3 regions of the Sphaerisporangium siamense genome follow, and region 1 is predicted to be linked to each of the others. Evidence: predicted binding sites of a transcription regulator. Region 1 holds the regulator's gene; each other region holds the start of a gene.

Region 1 (6,437 bases):
GGCGCCCTTCTTCAGCGCCTTCGCGACCCGCTTGGGCGCCTTCTTGGACTTGGGCACCTCGTACCAGAGCAACTCGCCGACGTCCTGCTCGCTGATCAGCACGCGCAGACGGTCCAGCCCGGCGCCGAGCGTCTTCTTCTTGTGAGCGATGACCGCGACCGTAGGTGACATGACGCCTGGACTACCCAGGAAAACGCCCTTCACCGGTCGCGGAGCGCGCGGGGGCGGCGGACCTTCGGCCCGCCGCCCCCACCCGGTTTCCGGCCGGAGCCGGGACACCGCGCTCAGCTGCAGCCGCTGGTGCTGCCGCAGCCCTCGCAGACGTAGCAGCTTCCCGCGGGACGCATCTTGGTGCCGCAGGTCAGGCACAGCGGGGCGTCCGCCGTACGGCCCTGGTGGCTCTCCAGGGCCGGGGCCGCGCCGTTTTCGCGCGCGGTCGGCACGGCGGCCGGGGCCGGCGCGGCCGGCTTCTCCTCGATGGGGGCCGACTGCGCCAGCTCCGCCGTGTCGATGATGACCTCCTGGACCGCGCCCGGGTCCTCCCCGCGCTGCTGGGCGGCGCGCTCGGCAGCCGAGAAGACCCCGAGGGCCGCCCGCTCGGCGTACGGAAGGTGGTCGAGCGCCAGGCGGCGGAAGATGTAGTCGACGACCGAGGCGGCCATGCGGACGTCCGGGTCGTCGGTCATGCCGGCCGGCTCGAACCGCATGTTGATGAACTTGCTGACGAAGGTGTCCAGCGGGACGCCGTGCTGCAGGCCCACCGAGATCGCCACCGAGAACGCGTCCATGACCCCCGCGAGGGTGGACCCCTGCTTGGACATCTTCAGGAAGACCTCGCCGAGGCCGTCGTCGGGGTAGGACGAGGCGGTCATGTACCCCTTGGCGCCGGCGACCGTGAAGCGGGTCGTGGTGCTCGGACGCTGGTTCGGCAGGCGGCGGCGCTGCGGCCGCGGCACCTCGACGACCTGGACGACGGGCTCGGCGGCCTTCGCCTCTGCCGCGTCCTTGACGTCCTTGACGTTCTTGGCGTCGTCGCCCTTCTTGGCGAGCGAGAGCGGCTGGCCGACCTTGCAGTTGTCGCGGTAGACCGCGAGGGCCTTCAGACCGAGCCGCCAGCCTTCGAGGTAGACCTGCTCGATGTCCTCGACGGTGGCCGACTCGGGCAGGTTCACGGTCTTGGAGATGGCGCCCGACAGGAACGGCTGGGTGGCGGCCATCATGCGGACGTGGCCCATCGGCGCGATGGCGCGCTCGCCCATGGCGCAGTCGAACACCTCGTAGTGTTCGGCCCGCAGGCCGGGGGCGTCCATCACGTGGCCGTGCTCGGCGATGTACTCGACGATGGCCTCGACCTGCTCGGGCTGGTAGCCGAGCTTGCGCAGCGCGCGGGGGATGGTCTGGTTGACGATCTGCATCGACCCGCCGCCGACGAGCTTCTTGAACTTGACCAGGCCGAGGTCGGGCTCGATGCCGGTGGTGTCGCAGTCCATCATGAGCCCGATGGTGCCGGTGGGCGCGAGCAGCGAGGCCTGGGCGTTGCGGTAGCCGTTCTTCTCGCCGAGACGCAGGCATTCCTGCCACTGGCGGGTGGCCTCGGCCAGGATCGGCTTGTCCAGGGTGTCCATGCCGCGCAGGCCGTCGTTGGCGGCGGAGTGCTTGCGCATGACGCGCTTGTGGGCCTCGGCGTTGCGCTTGTAGCCGTCGTAGGGGCCGACGATCGCGGCGAGCTCGGCGCTGCGGCGGTAGGACGCGCCCGTCATCAGGCTCGTGATCGCCGCGGCGGCGGCGCGCCCGCCCTCGGAGTCGTAGGCGTGGCCGGTGGCCATCAGCAGGGCGCCGAGGTTGGCGTAGCCGATGCCGAGCTGGCGGTAGGCGCGCGTGGTCTCGGCGATCTTGTCGGTGGGGAAGTCGGCGAAGGTGATCGAGATGTCCATCGCGGTGATGATCAGCTCGGTCGTCTTGACGAAGCCCTCGACGTCGAAGGTGTCGTCCTCGCGCAGGAACTTGAGCAGGTTGATGCTCGCCAGGTTGCAGGAGGAGTTGTCCAGGTGGACGTACTCCGAGCACGGGTTGGAGGCGGTGATGCGCCCGGTCTCCGGGCAGGTGTGCCAGTCGTTGATGGTGTCGTCGTACTGCACGCCGGGGTCGGCGCACTCCCATGCAGCCTGGGCCATCTTGCGGAACAGCGCCTTGGCGTCGACCCGCTCGATCACCTCGCCGCTCAGCCGGGCGCGCAGCCCGAAGCTTTCGCCCCCCTCCACGGCGCGCATGAACTCGTCGGAGACGCGCACGGAGTTGTTGGCGTTCTGGTACTGGACGGACACGATGTCCTTGCCGCCGAGGTCCATGTCGAAGCCGGCGTCGCGCAGGGCGCGGATCTTGTCCTCTTCGCGGGCCTTGGTCTCGATGAACTCCTCGATGTCGGGGTGGTCGACGTCGAGGACGACCATCTTGGCCGCCCGGCGGGTGGCCCCGCCCGACTTGATGGTGCCCGCGGAGGCGTCGGCGCCGCGCATGAACGACACCGGGCCGCTGGCGGTGCCTCCACTGGACAGGAGCTCCTTGCTGGAGCGGATGCGGGAGAGGTTGACCCCCGACCCGGACCCGCCCTTGAAGATGATGCCCTCCTCCTTGTACCACTCCAGGATGGACTCCATCTGGTCGTCCACGGCGAGGATGAAGCACGCCGAGACCTGCTGCGGGGAGGCGGTGCCGACGTTGAACCAGACCGGCGAGTTGAAGCTGAAGATCTGGTGGATCAGCGCGTGCTTCAGCTCGTGGTCGAAGATCTCGGCGTCCTCCTCGGTGGCGAAGTAGCCGTTCTCGCGGCCGGTGCGCGTGTAGACGCCCACGACCCGGTCGACGAGCTGGCGCAGGCCGGTCTCGCGCTGCGGGGTGCCCACGGCCCCGCGGAAGTACTTCGTGGTGACGATGTTGGCGGCGTTGACCGACCAGAAGTCGGGGAACTCGACGTCCCGCTGCTCGAAGTTGATCGAGCCGTCCCGCCAGTTGGTCATGACGACGTCACGGCGCTCCCAGCGCACCTGGTCGTACGGGTGCACGCCGGGCGTGGTGTGGATGCGCCTGACCTTCAGGCCCTTGGAGGCCCGCTTGCCCCCGCGCCCCACTGAACCGCTCACCGTCTCCGTCATGATCTTTCCCCTTCCGGGACCCCGTGGAGCCCTAATGTCGGAACACATCCGCGCGCCGCGCACATCCCCCGGCGCCGGCGCCCGGCGAGTTCGTCGGCGTGCGACGGCCTTCGGACTCCCCGGGCGTGTTGGTCGTGTCTGAAGTGGTCAGTCTTGGTCCGCGCCCCGCGAGGCGCGCAGTTGCTCGATCTCTTCCTCGAAGTCGGCGAGGGTCTCGAAGCCGCGGTAGACGGAGGCGAACCGCAGGTAGGCGACCTCGTCGAGCTCGCGCAGCGGCCCGAGGATCGCCAGGCCGACCTGGTGGGAGGGGATCTCGGCCGAACCCGTCGCGCGGATGCTCTCCTCGACGCGCTGCCCGAGCTGCGCGAGGGAGTCCTCGCCGACGGGACGGCCCTGGCAGGCGCGGCGCACCCCGGCGATGACCTTGTCCCGGGAGAACGCCTCGGTCACGCCGCTGCGTTTGCTCACCATCAGCAACACCGTCTCCTGGGTGGTGAACCGGCGCCCGCATTGGGAGCACGTGCGGCGCCGCCTGATCGCCGCGCCGTCCTCGGTCGACCGGCTGTCGATCACCCTGGTGTCTGGATGACGACAGAATGGGCAATGCACGTGTCGCCTCCCTTTTCTCGCGATTCCCCACCGGTTACCCGGCCGGACCCCCGTGAATGCGGCCCCCCGGAGGGTCGATCCCGGGGAAAATCCGCCCCATGTTTCCGTATTCGCCCCACGCTCGCGAGCCCATTCCGGATTAACCGAAATAGGCATGCGCGCGCACTGCGGGTGCTCACAGTGCGCCCACGGAAACACAACCTATGGGCAACCGACAACGGTGTAACTACTAGATGTTGTGGTCCAACCGTAGGAGGGCCGCACCATGAACGCAAGTCGGCGGGGCCCCGGATCGCGAACCCCCCGCCGATCAGGGGGAACGGCCCCCGCCCCGGCGTGTCGCGCCCGTGCGGGGCCTCCGGCGCCGCGCCCGGCCCCGGAGCGCCCGAGAAGGGACGCATCAGACCGAGATCGCTCATGTGATCGACTTTCCCGCCTCACCAGCGTAAGATCGCGAAAGTCGAACACGATATCGATCGAACTCCCGTACGATGTCATGCGCCGACCGGCGACCACGTTCGGATTATCTCGAACAGTTGTTTGATGACGATCTTGAACGGCGTTATTGTCGCTGTGTGCGACATCGGGAACACGGACGGGCAGCCGGCCGGGCGGGCATGGCGTTGAGGTGGCGGCGCGTCCGAGGGTGCCCGGCGAGGAGGAGTTGACTATGAACGAGCAAGACGAGAGCGGCGCGGTCGTCACCGACCTCGCGGTGCGCAGGCGTGACTCCCTGGGCCTCACCCCGAGGCAGCGCAAGATCCTTGAGGTGATCCGCGATTCGGTGCAGCAGCGCGGCTATCCGCCGTCGATGCGCGAGATCGGCGAGGCGGTCCAGCTGACCAGCACCTCCAGTGTCTCCCACCAGCTCACCGCGCTGCAGCGCAAGGGCTACCTGCGCCGTGACCCGCACCGTCCGCGCGCGCTGGAGGTCCGCCTGCCCGGGGAGCCCGCGCTCTGGGTCGACCCGGTCGGCCCCGGCGAGGAGGAGCCTTTGGTGACCCGCCCCACGGCCGCGTTCGTGCCGCTGGTGGGCCGCATCGCCGCCGGTGGCCCCATCCTGGCCGAGGAGCGCGTCGAGGACGTCTTCGCGCTGCCCAAGCAGCTCGTGGGCGAGGGCACGCTGTTCCTGCTCCAGGTCTCCGGTGACTCCATGATCGACGCCGCCATCGCCGACGGCGACTGGGTGGTCGTGCGTCAGCAGCCGGTGGCCGACAACGGCGACATCGTCGCGGCCATGATCGACGGCGAGGCCACCGTGAAGACCTTCAAGCGCAAGGACGGCCACGTCTGGCTGGTCCCGCACAACCCCAACTACGACCCGATCCCCGGCGACGAGGCCACCGTCCTCGGCAAGGTGACCGCGGTCCTGCGCAAGCTCTGACCGGGCGAGCGGCGCCGCATCCGGCCGCTCGCCGGCGCCCACCGCCCGGGCGCGGCGAAGCCCACGAAACCGCCTGAGCGTCCCCACGGGGAACGTTCAGGCGGTTTCGCATGCCGTCCGGCAGGCCCCCGCGGGGCTCAGGGGACGATGTTGACCAGCTTGGGCGCCCGCACGATCACCTTGCGCGGCGTCCCCGACAGGTACGGCCGCACCTTCTCGGAGGCCAGGGCCAGCTCCTGCAGCGCGGACTCCGAGATGGACGGCGAGACCTCCAGACGGTCGCGCACCTTGCCCGCCACCTGCACGACGCAGGTGACCGACTCCTGGACCAGCAGCGCCGGGTCGGCGGCGGGCCAGCCCGCCCGCGCGATCGTCGGGCCGTGGCCGAGCCGCTCCCAGCCCTCCTCGGCGGCGTACGGGGCGACCAGCGACAGCATGACGGCCAGCGTCTCGGCGGCCTCGCGCACGGCGGGGTCGGCGGCGCCGGGGCCGGAGTCGATGGCCCTGCGCGCCGCGCTGGTCAGTTCCATCATGCGGGCCACGGCCACGTTGAAGCGGGAGGACTCGACCAGGCGGGTGACCTCGTCGATCGTCCGGTGGGTGACCTTGCGCAGCTCCAGATCGCCGGAGGCGGGGTCCGCGCCGGGCGCCGAGGCCGCGCCCGCCTCGGCCACGACGCGGAACGCCCGGGCCAGGAACTTCTGCGACGCGGCCGGAGAGACGTCGGCCCAGTCGATGTCGTCCTCGGGCGGGCCGGCGAAGACCATGGTCAGCCGGACGGCGTCCACCCCGAAGTCGTCGATCTGCTCCCCCAGGTCGACGCCGTTGCCCAGGGACTTGGACATCGCCTTGCCCTGGTTGATGACCTGCCCCTGGTTGAGCAGGCGCAGGAACGGCTCGGGGAAGTCGACCATGCCCATGTCGTGCAGGACCTTGGTGAAGAACCGGGCGTACAGCAGGTGGAGCACGGCGTGCTCCACGCCGCCGACGTACTGGTCCACCGGGCCCCAGCGCCGGACGCGCTCGACGTCGAAGGGGCCGTCCTCGTAGCCGGGCGAGCAGTACCGCAGGAAGTACCACGAGGAGTCGACGAAGGTGTCCATGGTGTCGGTGTCGCGCCGCGCGGGGCCGCCGCACTTGGGGCAGTCCACCTCGACCCAGTCGGCGGCCCCGGCCAGCGGCGAGACGCCCTTGGGCGCCAGGGCCTCGCCGCGCAGGTCGGGCAGCGTGACCGGCAACTGGTCGTCGGGGACGGGGACCTCGCCGCAGTCGGGGCAGTGGATGATCGGGAT
Region 2 (6,437 bases), 2.2 Mb from region 1:
CGGGCTGGTCCTCGTCTACGCCACCTACAACCTGCCGTTCAACGTCTTCGTCCTGGTCGGCTTCATGAAGACCCTGCCGTACGAGCTGGAGGAGGCGGCGGCGATGGACGGGGCGGGCCCGACCCGCACGTTCCTCTCGGTGATCCTCCCCCTCATGGGGCCCGGGCTGGCGTCGGTCGCCATCATCAGCTTCCTGCAGAACTGGAACGAGTTCTTCTACGCGCTGCTGCTGATCCACACGCCGGAGAAGATGCCCCTGCCGCTCGGGTTGTTCCAACTGGGCCAGGCCGCCGACTACGGCACCAACTGGGCCACGCTGTTCGCCGGGATGATGATCACGGTCACGCCCGTACTGCTCGGATTCGCCCTCCTCCAGAAGCACATCACCAAGGGCCTGACGGCCGGCGCGCTCAAGGGCTGAGCCGCAGACGGGAATGGGAGATCCATGTCATCTGGTCCCCGGGACACGGCCGCGCCGCGCCGCGCGCTGATCACCGGCGCCGGCGGAGGCATCGGGGCGGCCATCGCCCGCACCCTGCACGCCGGCGGCGCCGCGGTGATCGTCACCGACGTCGACCTGGACGCGGCGCGCGCGGTCGCCGACGGCATCGAGGGCGCCGAGGCCGTCCACCTCGACGTGCGCTCCGAGACGTCCGTCCGGGCGGCGATCGGCGCGATCACCGCGCGCCACGGACCCTTGGACGTCCTCGTCAACAACGCCGCCGTCTGCGGCAACATCGCGTTCGAGTCGACGCCCGAGCCGGTCTGGTCGGGCGACCTGGACGTCGTTCTCGGCGGGGCGATCCGCCTGTGCCAGGCGGTCCTGCCGGGCATGCGCGAGGCCGGGCGGGGAGCCGTGGTCAACGTGGCGTCGGTCAACGGCCACCGGTACTTCGGCAACGACGCCTACGGCGCGGCGAAGGCCGGGCTGATCAACCTCACCCGCGGGCTGGCCGTCCAGTACGGCCCGTACGGCGTGCGCGTCAACGCGGTGTCGCCCGGCACGATCGCCACCCCGGTCTGGGACGAGCGGCTCGCGGCCGACCCGCACGCCCTGGACCGGGCGGTCCCGTGGTACCCGATGGGACGGGTCGGCACCGTGGACGACGTCGCCGAGGCCGTCGCGTTCCTGGCGGGCGACCGGGCCTCGTGGATCACCGGGATCGACCTGCCCGTGGACGGCGGCCTGCTGGCCGGGAGCCGGGCCATGGCGGTGGACATCGGCGCCGCCGTCGTCGACGCCGGGTGATCGGCGGTTCTGCGGCGGAGAGGGTCAGCGGACGCCGCGCGGGCGGAACTGGACGCTGACGCGGGGGCCGGTGGCGCGGGCCGACTTCGGGACGGCGTGCTCCCAGGTGCGCTGGCAGCTGCCGCCCATCACGATCAGGTCGCCGTGGCCCAGCTCGTGGCGCAGCGCCGGGCCGCCGCCGTTCGGGCGCAGCAGCAGGGCGCGCGGCGCGCCCACCGAGATGATCGCCACCATCGTGTCCTCGGTGGACCCCCGGCCGATGCGGTCGCCGTGCCAGGCCACGCTGTCGCGCCCGTCACGGTACAGGCACAGCCCGGCGGTGCGGAACGGCTCGCCCAGCTCGCGGGCGTAGTGCGCGTTGAGCGCGTCCCTGGCCTGCTCCAGCAGGGGATCGGGCAGGGGCTCGTCCTCGTCGTAGAACTTGAGCAGCCGGGGGACGTCCACCAGTCGGTCGTACATGTGGCGGCGCTCGGCGTGCCACGGCACGGCGCGCGCGAGCCGCTCGAACAGGTCGTCGGCGCCGGAGATCCAGCCGGGGCGCAGGTCGATCCACGCGCCGTGGCCGAGCAGCGTGCGCCTCACCGTGGAACCCAGCGGGCCGGGCCCGGCCCGCTCGCACGAGTCCAGCAGCGAGGCCTGGAACGGTGCGGTCATAAGCCCAGCATACGGCACCTATTCAAACACGTATTCGATCGGGCCCGCGCCGTGCGGGGAGAGGCGGGTGGCCCACCCGGAGCCGGGCCGGACGCCGCGGCGCCGGGCCCGGCCGCCCCGCGTCAGCGCCGCGGGGCGGCCACGGCGTGCGCGCGGCGCGGATGGGCCGCCGGGCGCTCGACGGCGTGCCGGGGGGCGAGGGACCTGCCGGGGCTCGGCACCACGATCGCCGTCATGATGAGGCCCCCCTCGGCCGACCATCGGCCGTTGAACGCCGACAGCCGCTGGCCGCGCACCCGGGGACCGGTCACCCGCAGCCACGCGGAGAAGTTCCCGTGCAGCGGATCGATGTTGATCATGATGTCCTCGAAGTCCAGCCACCGCTTCGTCAGCGGGAACCACGCCTTGTACACGGCCTCCTTGGCGCAGAACAGCAGGCGGTCCCAATGGATGCGGGGATGGCGGGCGGCGAGCTTGGCGAGCGTGTCACGCTCCTCGGGCAGCGAGATGGCCGGCAGGACGCCGCCCACCAGCGGCTCGTTGGGCTCGGCGTCGATCCCGATGGTGGACACCTTGGCCGAGGCCCCGACGACGGCCGCCCGGTAGCCGGTGCAGTGCGTCATGCTGCCCACGACGCCCGGCGGCCACAGGGGCTCGCCGCGCAGGCCGGGCAGCACGGGGCTCGGCCGCATGCCGAGCTTGCGCAGCGCGTCGTGCGCGCACACCCGCACGGTGGTGAACTCCTTGCGCCGGACGTCGTCGGCGTGGGCGATCGACATCTCTTCCTCGGGGAAGAGCATCGGATCCGGCGGGTCGGTGAAAACCTCGACGGCCACCACGCTGTCCGGGAGAATTGATTTGATCATGGTACCGCGCACCCCGTGAGGAACCGCCAGGACACGTCACCGGCGCCCATGCCGCCCCGCCGGGGCGAGGGCCTCCCGCGACGGCGCGGGCCCGGGGAAACGCGTAAAGGCGAAAGGGCGTCCCCGCGGGGCCTTTCAATGCTCACATGGGTAACGGTCACGTTCCCAGCGTATCGACGCCGAAGTTCCCGTGGAAATCAATACGGGGGTTTCTTGGGGTGGTAGATCGTGTGCCGCCCGGGCGGCGGCGTCCGCGGGTAAGGGTTCTCGCAGGGGATGTGCGGCGCTATTTAGACGGACCGGAGCGGCGTCGCGGCCGTTTCGCTTTCCCGCTCATCGTGCCCACGACCTGCGCGGTTTCCCGGGCCGTCCCTTCGCCGGGGCGGACCGGCATTCGGCGCTCGCGGGAAAGGGCTCTTTGCGAGATGCGTGCGCATCGTATATCAGGTATTCCTGGAACATAAGGCCTGCCGCGAAATCGGGCCTATTCGGCGTCGCCGCCGCGCGGGAAGAAGCGTCGCGCGCGGCGCGGGCCGCCCGGGTGATAACGCGGCGCGCGAATCGCCGGACGCGTTCCTCCGGCGTGCCGGTATCCTATCGCGCCGCCCGCCCGTCCCGCCCGCCTTGTCCGGAAAGCGTGCTGCATGTCGCGGATGCACGGAGAACGAACCCCGCGACACCGCCGCGACACCCGTAAGCCATCACCAAGACACCGCCGCACGACCACCGTTCCACCACCGCGCCACGATGCCCTCGCCGTGCCGAACCGCCATGGCGCCGCCGTGCCCTCGCCGTGCCACCGCCGTGCCCTCGCCGTGCAGCCGGGGCCGTCCCGGTCAGCCGACGAGTTCGCCCGGTTCGCCCAGGTGGTCGCCGCGGCCGAGCGCGCCGGACGTCTCCTCCGGACCGACGTCCCGCAGGGTCTGACGCCGTAGCGCGGCTTGGGCGCCGTCGAGCATGGTGAGCGCGCGGGCCTCGTACGTCGGCGTGCGGATGCAGCGGAAGATGCCGAGCGCCCGCTCCAGATGCGCCACCGCGTGCCCGGCGTCGTCGCGGGCCAGGGCCAGCTCGCCCAGCCCGAGCAGCGCGCGCCCCTCGGCCAGCCGGTCGCCGGTCGACAGCGCGAGCCCGACCGCGTGGCGCAGCGCCTCGTCCGCCCGCCCGGTCTCGCCGCGCCGCAGCCGCGCGAGCCCGAGCCCGTTGAGGATGTACGCCTCGCCGACCGGGTCGCCGATGGCCCGCACCATGGCCAGCGCGGTGTCGAAGATCTCCGCCGCCAGGGCGGGCTCGCCCCAGGCGAGGTAGGTGTCGCCCATCCGGTGCAGCACCTGCGACTCCACCCGGCGGCTGCCGCCCTCCCTGCTCAGCGCCAGCGCCTCCGACAGCAGGCTGCTCGCCCCCTCTGGGTCGCCGGTCTCCAGGCGGAGCTGCGCCAGGTTGTGCAGCACGTACGCCGCGCCCACCTGGTCGCCGTCGGCGGTGAACATGGCGAGCGCGCGTTCGTAGTGGGCCGCGGCGTCCTCGTACCGCCCGCTCATCCGCTCCAGGAACGCGATGTTGCGCAGCACGAGCGCGGTGCCCTGGTCGTCCCCGATGTCGGTGAACAGGCGGATCGCCTGCTCGAAGTCGCGCCGCGCCTCCGGAAACCGCTTCTCGGTGATGTGCAGGGACCCGCGCGAGTACAGCATCGCCGCCTGGCCGCGCACGTCGCCCGCGTGACGGCAGGCGGCCAGCGCGATCTCGTGCGTCTCGCGCCAGTCGTCCAGGTAGGCGCGCGACTCGAACAGCGTCACGGCGCTGATGGCCAGGTCCCAGCACAGGTCGGTGAACCCGGCCTGCGCGGCCTGACGGATGCCCGAGACCAGCAGCGGGCGCTCGCGCTCGTACCAGGGCAGCGGCTGGGCGACCAGCTCGGCGACCAGCCGCGCCGGCAGCGGGCGGCGCGGGGCGTCGCTGTGGATCTGGACGTAGTCGCCGCCGTACTCGCGCCGGTGCGCGGCCTCGGCCAGGAACAGCAGCGCCCGCAGCACGCGCTCCAGGGCCGCCTTGCGCTCGGCCGGGGTCTCCTCGGCGGCCAGGCGCTCGCGGGCGAACACCCGGATCAGGTCGTGGAAGCGGTACAGGGCGTGGGCGCCGCCGCCCGCCGCCTCGATGAGCTGGGCGTCGGCGAGCTCGTCGAACAGGTCGGAGGCGTGCTCGAACGAGCGGTCCAGCAGCGCGGCGCCGATCCAGACCGAGAACATCCCGGTGTCGGGGATCGCCAGCCGCCGGAACAGGCGCCTGGCCTCCTCCCCGACGCTCTCGTACGTCAGCGAGATGCTCGCCCGGATGCCCATCTCCCCGTGGTTGAGCTCGTCCAGCCGGCGCGTCTCGTCCTCCAACCGGCTCACGAGCTGCTCGACCCGCCAGTGCGGGCGTGCCGACAGGCGGGCCCCGGCGATGCGCAGCGCCAGAGGGAGCTGCCCGCACAGCTCGGCGAGCGCCCTGGCGGCGTCGGGCTCCGAGCGCACGCGCGCCACCCCGGCGATGCGCCCGAGCAGCTCGATGGACTGGTCGGCGTCGAAGATGTCCATGTCGATGTGGATCGCTCCCGCCAGCCCGGCGAGGCGGCTGCGGCTGGTGATGATCACGGCGGAGCTGCGCGTGCCCGGCAGCAGGGGCAGCACGTGGCTCTCGCCCGCCGCGTCGTCCAGGACGACCAGGGTCCTGCGGTCGGCGAGCAGCGCCCGGTACATCTCCGCGCGCTCCTCCAGGCCGTCGGGGATGGAGTTGCCCGGCACACCGAGCGCGCGCAGGAAGCGCTCCAGCACCTGCATCGCGCTGACCTGCCGGGACGCGCCGCCGCCGTGCAGGTCGGCGAAGAGCTGACCGAACGGGAACTGCTGCGCGACGGTGTGCGCCGCGTGCACGGCGACCGTCGTCTTGCCGATCCCCGCCTTGCCCGTGATGACGATGACGGGGACGGCGAACCGGCCCGCGTCCTCGAACGCCAGGGCCAGCTCGCGCTCGATCGCGTCGACCTGTTTGCCCCGCCCGGTGAAGTCGGCGATGGCGTTCGGCAGCAGCCCCGGCACGGGGAAGGCGGGCGCCGGAGGCGGCTCGGCGGGGATCGGGGCCTCGGGGGGCGCGTCCAGGCTGTCGTCCGCGGTGAGGATGGCCTGTTCCAGCCGCTGGAGCTGCTCGTTGGGCTCGATGCCGAGCTCTTCGATCATCGTCTCGCGGGCGAGGCGGTACACCCGCAGCGCCTCGGCCCTGCGCCCGGAGCGGTACAGGGCGAGCATGAGCTGGCCGCGCAGGCGCTCGCGCAGCGGGTACTGCTCCACGAGCCGGTTGAGCTCGCCGACGAGCTGCTGGTGGCGTCCGAGGTCGAGTTCGAGCTGCACGCAGTCCTCGTTGGTGAGGATGCGCTCCTCGTTCAGCCTGCTCGCCGCGGCCTGCACGGGCCTGCCGTCGATGCCCTCCAGGGCCTCCCCGCGCCACAGGGCCAGGGCCTCGCGGTAGCGGGAGACGGCCTCGTCCAGGTGCCCGGCCTCGCGGGCGCGGCGGGCCAGGGAGGTCAGCGCCTCGAAGCGCCGGGCGTCCATCGCGTCGTCCGCGACGCGGATGATGTAGCCCCGCGACTGGGTGGAGATGACGTCGGGGTCGCCGTGTGCGGAGAACAACCTGCG
Region 3 (6,437 bases), 3.6 Mb from region 1:
GCCTCGACGCCGAAGGCTCCCCGCCCTGGAAGCCGCCGTCGACCAGGTCGTACGCCTTGTCGACGAACAGCACGTCACCGAACGCGCGGGCGACCGCCGATCCGCCGAAGTGATCGCTACCGTGCGTACCGGCAGGTCACTCGTCGAAGGTTTCGGGGAGGTCGTCGGTGGACTGGCCTTCGGATTCGAGGGCCTCGCGTACCACGCGGTAGGCCAGGCCGCCGGAGTAGCCCTTGCGGGCCAGCATGCCGGCCAGGCGGCGGACGCGGGCGGCGGGCTCCAGGTTGCGGGTGCCGGGCAGCTTGCGCGCGACCAGCCTGCGGGCGGTCTCCAGCTCCTGGTCGGGGTCGAGCTGGTCGATCGCCTCGCGGACGGTGTCCTCCTCGACACCCCGCTTGCGCAGCTCGGCGGCCAGCGCGCGCCGTGCCAGACCTCGCCCGGCGTGCCGCGAGCTCACCCACGCCTGCGCGAACGCCTCGTCGTCGATGAGCCCGACGTCGGAGAACCGGGAGAGCACGGCCTCGGCCGCGGCCTCGGGAACGTCTTTGCGCCGGAGGGCCTCGGCGAGCTGGGCCCGCGTCCGCGGCGCGAGCGTCAGCAACCGCAGACACACCGCCCGCGCGACCGCCTCAGGATCGGCCGCCGGCCCCTGCGCCGCCGGCGACCCCTCAACGGGCCCGTCGAACCCGAAAGCCCCGCGCCTCTCCCTCCGTCCACGCCCCCTGCGGCCCTCCCTCTCAGGACCGCCTGACGACTCCCGCGCGCCCTCGAAAGGTCCCTCGAACTCGGCCGCGCCCCGCCTCTTCTCCTGCCCACGAGCGCTACGGCTCCGCTGCCGAGAATCCGCAGGCGCCTCCTGCCCTCTACGGCTCCCCTGCCGAGGATCGGCAGGCGCCTCCTGCCCCGCCAACGCCTCGACCGGCCCGTCGAAGCCGGAAGCGCCCTGACGGCCTCGCACGCCCCGGCTTTCATGGTCGTCCTTCTCCAGAACGCCCGACGGCTCCTGCGCCGCCGACTGCTCCTCTAGAGCTTCATCGACCCTGGCCGCGCCCCATCCCTCCCGCTCTGCACGAGCCTCGTCCTGCCTGGGCCTGCCTGTCGGTGGGTCCGTGAACGGTTGGTCCGTTCGGGGCGGATCTGCGGGCCGTGGCGTCGAGCTTTGGGGGGCTTGTGGCACATCCGCCTGGGGGGAGCGGTGAGCGGCGGGCCGCCACGGGCCGGCTTCCGGGTCCTGGCGAAAGAACTCGTGCGTTCGACGAGGCTCTTGAGGACCCCAAGCCGGCACGTCCCCGGACTTGGCCCGCCGCCCACGAGACCGCGCACGCCCGGAAACGGAGTCAATGGGGCGATCGGGCTTGCCGGGGCGCGCGGATTCTTCGGAAGGCCAAGGCTCTGGGGAGTCCTCAGAAGACCGGGGCTCCCTGGATCGCCGGGGCCCCCTAGGCCGTGACTCTCTAGTGCGCCAGGACTCCTCAGAGGGCCAGCCGCCCTCGGAAGCCCCGGAACTCTCAGAAGGCCAGGCCCCCTTGGAAGCCTCTGGCTCTTCAGAAGTCCAAGGTTGCTCGGGCTCCTCGATCCAGGCTCCCCAGTCCCCTGGCCTCAGGTGGCCAGAGGACTCGTCGCTCGCAGGCATGGAATCGGCTCGATCAGACGTCACCCGGCTTGGGGGCCTTGGCACCGCGACCGGTGGGGGCCGAGCCCGCCGTGGCGCCCGCGGCGGCGCGCGCGGACGGAGCGGCGACGGGCGGCACCGCGGGAGCCTCGGCCGGAGTGTCGAGACGCGGCCCGACGCCGAGCTTCTCCTTGATCTTCTTCTCGATCTCGTTGGCGATGTCGGGGTTGTTCTTCAGGAAGTTGCGGGCGTTCTCCTTGCCCTGCCCGAGCTGGTCGCCCTCGTAGGTGTACCAGGCGCCGGCCTTGCGGACGAAGCCGTGCTCGACGCCCATGTCGATCAGGCCGCCCTCGCGGGAGATGCCGATGCCGTACAGGATGTCGAAGTCGGCCTGGCGGAAGGGCGGGGCCATCTTGTTCTTGACGACCTTGACGCGGGTGCGGTTGCCGACGGGCTCGGTGCCGTCCTTCAGGGTCTCGATGCGGCGGACGTCCAGCCGGACGGAGGCGTAGAACTTCAGCGCCTTGCCGCCCGTCGTGGTCTCGGGCGAGCCGAACATGACGCCGATCTTCTCGCGGAGCTGGTTGATGAAGATGGCGGTGGTGCCGGTGTTGTTGAGCGCGCCGGCGACCTTGCGCAGGGCCTGGGACATCAGGCGGGCCTGCAGGCCGACGTGGCTGTCGCCCATCTCGCCCTCGATCTCGGCCTTCGGCACGAGGGCCGCGACCGAGTCGATGACCAGCAGGTCGATGGCGCCCGAGCGGATCAGCATGTCGGCGATCTCGAGCGCCTGCTCACCGGTGTCGGGCTGGGAGACCAGCAGCGCGTCGGTGTCGACGCCGAGCTTCCTGGCGTACTCGGGGTCGAGGGCGTGCTCGGCGTCGATGAAGGCGGCGATGCCGCCGGCCCGCTGGGCGTTCGCGACGGCGTGGAGCGAGACGGTGGTCTTACCGCTGGACTCGGGGCCGTAGATCTCGACGATGCGGCCGCGGGGGTAGCCGCCGATGCCGAGCGCGACGTCGAGGGCGATGGCCCCGGTGGGGATCACCTCGATGGGGGCTCGTGCGTCATCGCCGAGGCGCATGACAGAGCCCTTGCCGAACTGCCGCTCGATCTGAGCGAGAGCAGTCTCAAGGGCCTTCTCGCGGTCGTTGGCTGCCATGGAGTGCCCCCTGGAGGGTGTGTCGAAGTCGTTTCCGTCGCTGGCAAGCTACGGGGTGCCACCGACATTTTCGCGGAGCGGGCCCACGGAGGTCGGCTTGTTTCAATATAGCCGAACGATTGTTCGATCTCAGCCGGACGCGGCGAAGCTCTCGTGCCGGGTCGCGGGAGCGTGATCAGCGAAGACGGGAGTCCACCTCGGTGACGCCGCAGACGGCGCGCCAGACCTCTTTGGCCGAGATGCCGTCGTCCAGGGCCTGGATCACCGTACGGCCTCCGAGCTCGGCGATCACGTAGTCACGCGCCCAGGACTCGGCGTATCTCTCACCGAAGTGGCGGTTCATCCGGTTCCAGAAGTCCGTCAAGCGCATGGTTCCCAGTATGGTCCCCGCTCCGGACGTCCCGGCCACCGCCGCGTCCGGGCCGGCTCACAGGACGCGGGTGCCGTACATCTCGCCGAGAGGATCGGCCAGCAGTTCCAGCCGGGCCCCGTCGGGGTCGCGGAAGTAGATGGAGGCGTCGCTCTCCAGTTGGTACGGGACGGCGGCGTCGTCCAGCTTGCCGCGGAGCCTCTCCCACGTGCCGCGCTCCACGGAGATCGCGATGTGGTGCAGGCCGCCGAGCACCTCCTTGTAGGGCTCCAGGTCGAGCCCGGGGAGGTCGAAGAAGGCGAGCAGGTTGCCGTTGCCGATGTCGAAGAAGAAGTGGCTCGACCCTTTGTAGTCCCGGTTCTCGAAGATCTCGGTCAGCGGGAACTCCAGCAGGTCCTGGTAGAAGGCGACGGTGCGCTCGACGTCGGAGCAGATGAGCGCGAAGTGGTGCAGGCCACGCGCGCTGCTCTCGGGCCGCCGCGCGTGGAGGTGCCGTTCGCGGATCCGGTCGCGGGTCGCCTCGATGGCCGCGTAGTCGATGTCCATATTTCAGGTGACTGCCCCGCGGCGGCAGATGTCAAGATTCGCTGATATTCGACTGCGCAAACAATCCGTGGTGCGAGGGCCGCCGGGTCAGGGGCACGCACGGTTTTGTCGGTGGCAGGTTGCATGATGAAGCGGTGACCGGATCCGCGCTCGACCACTTCACCCAGGTGACCAGGCAATGGTTCACCGGCGCCTTCGCCGCGCCCACGACGGCGCAAGAGGGCGCGTGGCAGGCGATCGCCCGCGGTGAGAACACTCTGGTGGTGGCTCCGACCGGCTCGGGCAAAACCCTGGCCGCCTTCCTCTGGTCCCTCGACCGTCTGGCCGCCGAGCGCGCCGCGGCCCCGCCGTCCGGCGCGCCCTCGGCCGGCGGGCGCGAAGCCGACCACAAGCGCCGCTGCCGGGTCATCTACGTCTCGCCGTTGAAGGCGCTCGCGGTCGACATCGAGCGCAACCTGCGGGCCCCGCTCGCCGGGCTCAAGCAGACCGCCCGCCGCATGGGCCTGCCGGTGCCCGAGATCTCGGTGGCGGTGCGCTCGGGCGACACCTCCGCCGAAGATCGCCGCCGCTTCGCCGCCCACCCCTCCGACATCCTGATCACCACGCCCGAGTCGCTCTACCTGATCCTCACCAGCCAGGCGCGCGAGGCGCTGCGCGGCGTCGAGACGGTCATCGTCGACGAGGTCCACGCGGTGGCGGCCACCAAGCGCGGCGCCCACCTCGCGCTCACGCTCGAACGGCTCGACTCCCTGCTGCCCGCGCCCGCGCAGCGGGTCGGTCTCTCCGCCACCGTGCGCCCGGTGAGCGAGGTCGCGACGTTCCTCGGGGGCGCCCGGCCGACGACGGTCGTGCAGCCGCCGTCGGAGAAGGTCATCGACATCGACGTGGTCGTCCCCGTCGAGGACATGACCGAGCTCGACCCCGCGCCGCGAAGGCCGTCCGCCGGGGACGGCTCCGAGGGCCTCTGGGAGCCGGAGCCCGCGCCCCGGCGCTCCATCTGGCCCCATGTGGAGGAACATCTGCTCGGCCTGATCGGCTCCCACCGTTCGACGATCGTGTTCGCCAACTCCCGGCGCCTTGCCGAGCGGCTGTGCGCCCGGCTCAACGAGCTGGCCTACGAACGCGCCGAGGGGGCGAGCCCCGAGGGCCCGCCTCCCGCCGGGAGCGTCCCCCCGGCCCTGTCCCCGCCCGCGCTGATGATGGCGCAGGCCGGGTCGTCCGGCGGCGCCTCCGCCGAGATCGTCCGGGCCCACCACGGCTCGGTCTCCAAAGAGGAGCGCGCCCAGATCGAGGAGGCTCTGAAGTCCGGCCGTCTGCCCGCCGTGGTCGCGACCTCCAGCCTTGAGCTGGGCATCGACATGGGCGCGGTCGACCTGGTCGCCTGCGTCGAGGCGCCGCCCAGCGTGGCCAGCGGCCTGCAGCGCATCGGCCGCGCGGGGCACCAGGTCGGCGCGGTGTCCAAGGGCGTCATCTTCCCGAAGTACCGCGGCGATCTGGTGCAGACCGCCGTCGTGGCCGAGCGCATGAAGGCCGGTCAGATCGAAGAGATGCGCTACCCGCGCAACCCGTTGGACGTCCTGGCCCAGCAGATCGTGGCGATGTGCGCGCTCGACGAGTGGACCGTCGACGACCTGGAGACCACGATCCGCCGCGCGGCCTCGTACGCCACCCTGCCGAGGAGCGCGCTGGAGGCCACGCTCGACATGCTGGCCGGCCGCTACCCGAGCGAAGAGTTCGCCGAGCTGCGCCCGCGCGTCGTGTGGGATCGGGTGACCGGCCGCGTCACGGGCCGTCCCGGCGCGCAGCGCCTCGCGGTCACCAACGCCGGCACCATTCCCGACCGCGGCATGTTCGGGGTCTTCCTGGCCGGGGCCGACACCGGGCGCGGCGGCCGCCGGGTGGGCGAGCTGGACGAAGAGATGGTCTACGAGTCCCGCGTGGGCGACGTCTTCGTGCTGGGCGCCACCTCCTGGCGCATCGAGGACATCACCGCCGACCGCGTGCTCGTCACCCCCGCCCCGGGGCAGCCCGGCAAGCTGCCCTTCTGGCACGGTGACACCCCTGGGCGGCCCGCCGAGCTCGGCCGGGCGCTCGGCGCCTTCCTGCGCGAGCTGTCGCGGGGCGAGACCGGCCGCCTGGCCGAGGCCGGGCTCGACGCCTTCGCCGCCGGCAACCTCCTCGCCTACCTCGCCGAGCAGCGCGAGGCCACCGGATACGTCCCCGACGACCGCACCATCGTGGTGGAGCGCTTCCACGACGAGCTGGGCGACTGGCGGGTCGTCGTGCACACGCCGTACGGGGCTCGGGTGCACGCGCCGTGGGCGCTGGCGATCGGGCGGCGCCTGCGCGAGCGCTACGGCATGGACATCCAGGCCATGCACTCCGACGACGGCATCGTCCTGCGCATTCCCGACACCCAGGACGGCGCGCCGTCCGACGTCGCCGTCTTCGATCCCGACGAGCTGGAACAGATCGTCGTGGAAGAACTCGGCGGGTCGGCGCTGTTCGCCTCGCGGTTCCGCGAGTGCGCGGGCCGGGCGCTGCTGCTGCCGCGCCGCAATCCCGGCAGGCGGTCGCCGCTGTGGCAGCAGCGCCAGCGGGCGGCGAGCCTGCTCGCGGTCGCGAGCAAGTACGGCTCGTTCCCGATCGTCCTGGAGACCATGCGCGAGTGTCTGCAGGACGTCTTCGACGTGCCGGGGCTCCTCCAGATCATGCGGGACATCGCCGCGCGGCGGGTGCGGGTCGTC

What was found. Region 1 encodes LexA, which represses DNA repair genes until DNA is damaged. Its sites were predicted from a motif close to TCGAACANNTGTTCGA; they were not measured.
Region 2: a site for LexA is predicted at 1,926-1,941, ahead of BJ982_RS28260 (alpha-ketoglutarate-dependent dioxygenase AlkB). Genes of this name have one in related genera too.
Region 3: a site for LexA is predicted at 2,886-2,901, ahead of recA (recombinase RecA). Genes of this name have one in related genera too.

The regions. Positions count from the first base shown of each region.
Region 1 is NZ_JACHND010000001.1:3,995,193-4,001,629, reverse strand. Features, by position in the region: gene BJ982_RS18275 (diacylglycerol/lipid kinase family protein) at 1-171, opposite strand, end outside; gene BJ982_RS18270 (vitamin B12-dependent ribonucleotide reductase) at 285-3,152, opposite strand; gene nrdR (transcriptional regulator NrdR) at 3,300-3,761, opposite strand; gene lexA (transcriptional repressor LexA) at 4,432-5,145, shown strand; gene leuS (leucine--tRNA ligase) at 5,283-6,437, opposite strand, start outside.
Region 2 is NZ_JACHND010000001.1:6,148,293-6,154,729, reverse strand. Features, by position in the region: gene BJ982_RS28270 (carbohydrate ABC transporter permease) at 1-421, shown strand, start outside; gene BJ982_RS28265 (SDR family NAD(P)-dependent oxidoreductase) at 446-1,249, shown strand; gene BJ982_RS28260 (alpha-ketoglutarate-dependent dioxygenase AlkB) at 1,274-1,903, opposite strand; gene BJ982_RS28255 (4'-phosphopantetheinyl transferase family protein) at 2,026-2,769, opposite strand; gene BJ982_RS28250 (AfsR/SARP family transcriptional regulator) at 3,606-6,437, opposite strand, start outside.
Region 3 is NZ_JACHND010000001.1:7,580,762-7,587,198, forward strand. Features, by position in the region: gene BJ982_RS34360 (regulatory protein RecX) at 137-613, opposite strand; gene recA (recombinase RecA) at 1,647-2,774, opposite strand; gene BJ982_RS34370 (DUF3046 domain-containing protein) at 2,950-3,144, opposite strand; gene BJ982_RS34375 (VOC family protein) at 3,202-3,690, opposite strand; gene BJ982_RS34380 (ATP-dependent helicase) at 3,825-6,437, shown strand, end outside.